2 regions of the Comamonas sp. C11 genome follow, and region 2 is predicted to be linked to the other one. Evidence: predicted binding sites of a transcription regulator. Region 2 holds the regulator's gene; the other holds the start of a gene.
The links. The regulator FNR, encoded in region 2, switches genes on or off when oxygen is low (the NO sensors DNR and NnrR bind a similar motif). The targets are predictions, from matches to a motif close to TTGATNNNNATCAA.
Positions count from the first base shown of each region.

Region 1: a site for FNR is predicted at 1,137-1,150, ahead of NOX35_RS01520 (hemerythrin domain-containing protein). Genes of this name have one in related genera too.

Region 1 is NZ_CP101743.1:341,326-343,722, forward strand. Features, by position in the region: gene NOX35_RS01510 (MlaD family protein) at 1-246, shown strand, start outside; gene NOX35_RS01515 (ABC-type transport auxiliary lipoprotein family protein) at 355-1,038, shown strand; gene NOX35_RS01520 (hemerythrin domain-containing protein) at 1,211-1,708, shown strand; gene NOX35_RS01525 (MarC family protein) at 1,787-2,397, opposite strand, start outside.
Region 2 is NZ_CP101743.1:2,339,454-2,341,850, forward strand. Features, by position in the region: gene NOX35_RS10740 (FixH family protein) at 1-70, shown strand, start outside; gene NOX35_RS10745 (hypothetical protein) at 447-710, shown strand; gene fnr (fumarate/nitrate reduction transcriptional regulator Fnr) at 849-1,571, opposite strand; gene hemN (oxygen-independent coproporphyrinogen III oxidase) at 1,840-2,397, shown strand, end outside.

The DNA of each region.
Region 1 (2,397 bases), 2.0 Mb from region 2:
AATGCGCCGGACGGCCCGCTGCAGCAGATTGCCGAGGGCACACAGGCCCTGTCGCAGGCGGCCGAGTCGCTGGGGCGCAGCACCTTGCCGCGCATGAACGGCGCGGCCGACGATGTCTCGCGTGCCGCGCGCACCATGGGCGCGGCCGCGGGCCGCTTCAATGACAACCCACAATCCGTCATCTACGGCCAGGGACTGGGCCTGCCAGGCCCCGGCGAGCCTGGTTTCGTGGCTCCGGCCAAGTGAACCCGCAACAAGGACACGACTTGCGCAAATCCGGAGCAGGCATGGTGTTTTCTTCGATAGCAACATCCATTGTCCCTTCCCGTTTGCGTCGGTCCTAAAGGAATCAATATGGCAGACACAAAGCTTTCACTCACAGGCCGCAGAGCATGGAGATTGCTGGGCGCATCTTCTTTGTTGCTGGCGCTTGCGGCCTGCTCGGGCCTGCCCACGGCTCCCACGCAGCCGGTGCGATATGACCTGGGCATGGCCAACCTGGCAGTGCCGGCCGCGAATGCCGCCGCACCCTCCGTGGCGCCGGTGCCGCTGGTGCTGGCTGAAGTCCAGGCGCCGGGGCTGCCCGAGGGCCTGACGGCCATGTTCTACCGTCTGAACTACAGCGACAGCCAGCAACTGCGTGCCTACCAGAACGCACGCTGGAGCCTGCCTCCCGCCCAGATGGTGGAGCAGCGCCTGCGCATGCGCTTGGGGCTGGAGCGTCCCGTTCTTTCGGGTAAGGACAATGTCCGCGCGGTGCTGGCCGACAAGCGCTCGATTGCGCAGCTGCGCGTGACGGTGGACGAGTTCAGCCAGGTCTTTGACAACGCCAGCAACAGCCGTGCGCTGCTGCGCCTGAGCGCCAGCCTGATTGGAGCCGGCGAGAGTGCAGGCAACCAGTTGCTGGGCCAGAAGGTGTTCACGGTCGAGGTTCCGGCTGCCTCGGCCGACGCAGCCGGCGGTGCTCAGGCCATGGCGCGTGCAGTGGATGAGGCGGCAGCCCAGCTCAGCCGCTGGTTGCAGGGTTACGGGCGCTAAGGCCCGGTCAGTCCCAGGCATTTCCGCTCCCAAAGCCCTGCCATGCAGGGCTTTGTTGATTCCGGGCAAGTCCTGGTTGCCGGTGGGCAACTGCTTTGCTGATGTGGGTCAATGGCCGGGACAGGCCTTGTTCTTAAGCTGGCAGTTCCTCAACCTCGCACAAGGAACTGCCATGGCCAGCCTCGAATGGAATGCCGCTCTCATCCTGGATTTTCCCGTCATGGACGCGGTGCATGAAGAGTTCGTCACCTTGCTGGCCCAGGTGGAGGCGGCGGCCGATGAGCAGCTGTGCGCGCTCTGGGACGAGTTGATTGCCCATACCCAGCAGCACTTCGATCAGGAAGACCGCTGGATGCAGACCACGGGCTTTGCCACGAGCAACTGCCACAGCCAGCAGCACAAGGTGGTACTGGCCGTGCTGCGCGAGGGGGCGGTCAAGGGCGAGCAGGGCGATCTGGCCACGATCCGCCATATGGCGGCCGAGCTGGGCCCGTGGTTCAGCCACCATGCGCAGAATATGGACGCGGCTTTGGCCTTGCACATGCGCCGCTCGGGTTTCGATCCGGTCAGCGGTGCGGTGCTGATACCCGAGGCCTTGCCGGCCGAGCCTATCACCGGCTGTGGCGGAGCCTGCGGTGAAGCTGAAAAAAAGGAAGTAGTAACTGCCTGAAACTGGCACGCGCTAAGGCGAGAGACAGCGAGCAAGCTCCGGTCCCCCTTGGGGGAAGCGGCGTAGCCGCTCAGGGGGTCAAGGGTAAATCGCCGGGGAGGCCAGGATGGGGAAGATCTTGATCAGGCCTCCTGCCATCACCTCGATGGCCAGCGCGGCCAGAATCAGGCCCATGAGCCGGGTCATCACATTGATGCCGGTCTTGCCCAGCACGCGGGCGATCGGGTGGGCCAATGAAAAGCACACCATGATGGCGGCAGCCACCACCACGCCGTAACCGACCAGCGCCACATGCTGCCAGATGGTACGCGCCTGATCGGCATAGATCACCACGGTGGACATGGCGGCAGGCCCGGTCAGCAGCGGAATGGTCAGCGGCACTACGGCAATGCTGTTGCCCTCGGCGGCCTTTTCGACGCCGGCTGCCAGCGTGGCATTGTTGGGGCGGTCTTCGGCGGGGCGGGCATTGAGCATGTTCATCGCGCTGATCAGCAGCAGCAGACCGCCGCCGACCTGAAAGCTCTGCAGCGAGATATTGAAGAACTGCAGAATCTGCAGTCCCAACAGGGCGCAGACCGCAATCACACAAAACGCGGCAAAGGCGGCGGTGCGAATGGTCTGCCAGCGCTGCTCGGCGTCGAAGCCGGCCGTGTAGTGGATGAAGAACGGGACGATGGCCAGCGGGTTGA
Region 2 (2,397 bases):
CCTGGCGCCGGCAGTGACGGGGCGCAACCATGCCGCGACGCCAGCCAAGGATCATCCGCTGGATCGCTGACTGCGATTTCAACGCATCATCCTCAAGGCCGCTTCCGCGGCCTTTTTTTACGCCTATGGTTGCAGACTTTTCTGGAGCACGGCCGGTCGTGGCGGAGCTCTATGTCTTGGTCGACCGCAGAGTCGGACGGTTGTCTGCAGTGCTCAAAAACCGGCAAAGGATGGCCGGGCGGGTTCAATATCAGGAGCGCATAGCGCTTTATCAAAGCTTATTTCAGATAGATATTGACCTTAAGTCAATACAAAGAATGCACTGGAAGCTCTTTAAATAATAGCGGTTCAGGGTTTCCTATCTGAGTGCATGCCCTTGGTGTGGCAGGGAAGGTCATGGCAATTGTGCAAAATGGGTTCAAACCCACAGGCCAAGGAGAATCGCGATGGATGCTCGACGCTGGATGTGGATTGTCTGGCCGGCTTTTCTGGCTGCGGCAATCATGGAAATGGTGGTATTTGCCTTTGTGGACCCGCTGGACATGCACTGGCTGGGCTCGCCTCTGGAATGGTCGCGCAATGCCATTTACACCCTGGCCTTTTTTGCCTTCTGGGCGGTCGCCGTGGCCAGCGGACTGATGACTGTCATGTTGGGGCGTTCGGCCAGCGATCTGAACCAGGGCATAGTCTCGGAGCCCCTGGTCGAGTAAAGCGCTGCGCACAGGGCCGCAGTTTCGGGGCCGGTGGCGGCCCCGGATGGTGCTTGGTCGCTCTCTGTGCTGGCGGCCTCGGCGGCGGGAAGCTTCTGGCAGGCATTCGCTGCCATCAAAAAAGCCCGCTGTCTTAACTTAGCCCTGGCATTGCTGGCTGTTGACGATGCGCTTGAGCGCATCGGTATCCAGAATGCGCAGATGGCGCTGTCTGACTTCGATGATGCCTTCCTCGGCGAACTTGGAGAAGGTGCGGCTCACGGTCTCCAGCTTGAGTCCCAGATAGCTGCCGATTTCTTCACGCGTCATGCGCAGCACCAACTCCGACTTCGAAAAGCCGCGTGCCGACAGACGCTGCACCAGGTTCAGCACAAAGGCTGCCAGACGCTCTTCGGCGCGCATGCTGCCCAGCAGCAGCATTACGCCATGCTCGCGCACGATTTCGCGGCTCATGACCTTGTGCACATGATTTTGCAGCGCCGTGACTTCGCGCGAGAGCTGCTCGAGCTTGTCGAAAGGCATGATGCAGACTTCGGCATCTTCCAGGGCCACGGCATCGCAGGTGTGGTGGTCGTTGACGATGCCGTCCAGGCCAATGATCTCGCCGGCCATCTGAAAGCCTGTGACCTGGTCGCGTCCATCCTCAGTGGCCACGCTGGTCTTGAAGAAGCCGGTGCGAATGGCGTACAGCGAGGTGAACTCTTCGCCATTGCGAAATAGCAGCCCGCCGCGCTTGACCTTGCGGCGCGTGGCCACAATCTCGTCAATACGCTCCATTTGTTCATCGTCCAGGCCCATGGGCATGCACAGTTCACGCAGATTGCAGTTGGAGCAGGATGCTTTGATGGTCTGAAGATTCATGGGCTTTTAGCAACGGCGCAGACAGACACAGAGTGGAGAGTCGCGCCGGTCGTTGACCTCGTGGTTGAAGATGAGATGGATCAAATTGTCGCAGCACTCGCCTTGATGTCTCTTGATTTTCATCAAGGACAGGGTGATTGCCTTGGGGCACATTGCCCGTATTCGTTCAAAAACATGCGCTTTTGCCTATTTCGGGCATGATTTTCAGGATCTGATTTCCATTGAAATCTGCTCTATACAGAGTGTGGGCGCACCCTAACTCCCAGTTATGACCGCAGTCACGCCTGAGTTGCTGAGCCGCTTTGATATCCCCGGCCCACGCTACACATCATTCCCAACAGCCGACCGTTTTGTTGAGGCTTTTGGTGCAGACGACTATATCCTGGCATTGAAACAGCGCAAGACGCATTCGGGCTCACGTGCCTTGCCCCTGTCCGTTTATGTGCATGTGCCGTTTTGCGAGTCGCTTTGCTATTACTGCGCCTGCAACAAGATCGTGACCAAGCATCATGAGAAGGCTGCCGAGTATCTGGATTATCTGAGCCGTGAACTGGCCATGCATACCGAGCATTGCGGCAAAGGCCAGTTGGTAAGCCAGCTGCATCTGGGAGGCGGCACGCCGACCTTCTTCAGCGATGCCGAGCTGCGGCAGCTGATGCTTCTGATGCGTGAGCATTTCAAGCTCGATCCAGCCGGCGAGTATTCCATCGAGGTCGATCCGCGCACGGTCAGCAACGAGAGGTTGAAGGCACTCAAGGACATGGGCTTCAATCGCCTGAGCTTTGGCGTGCAGGATTTTGATCCCGCAGTGCAGAAAGCGGTGCAC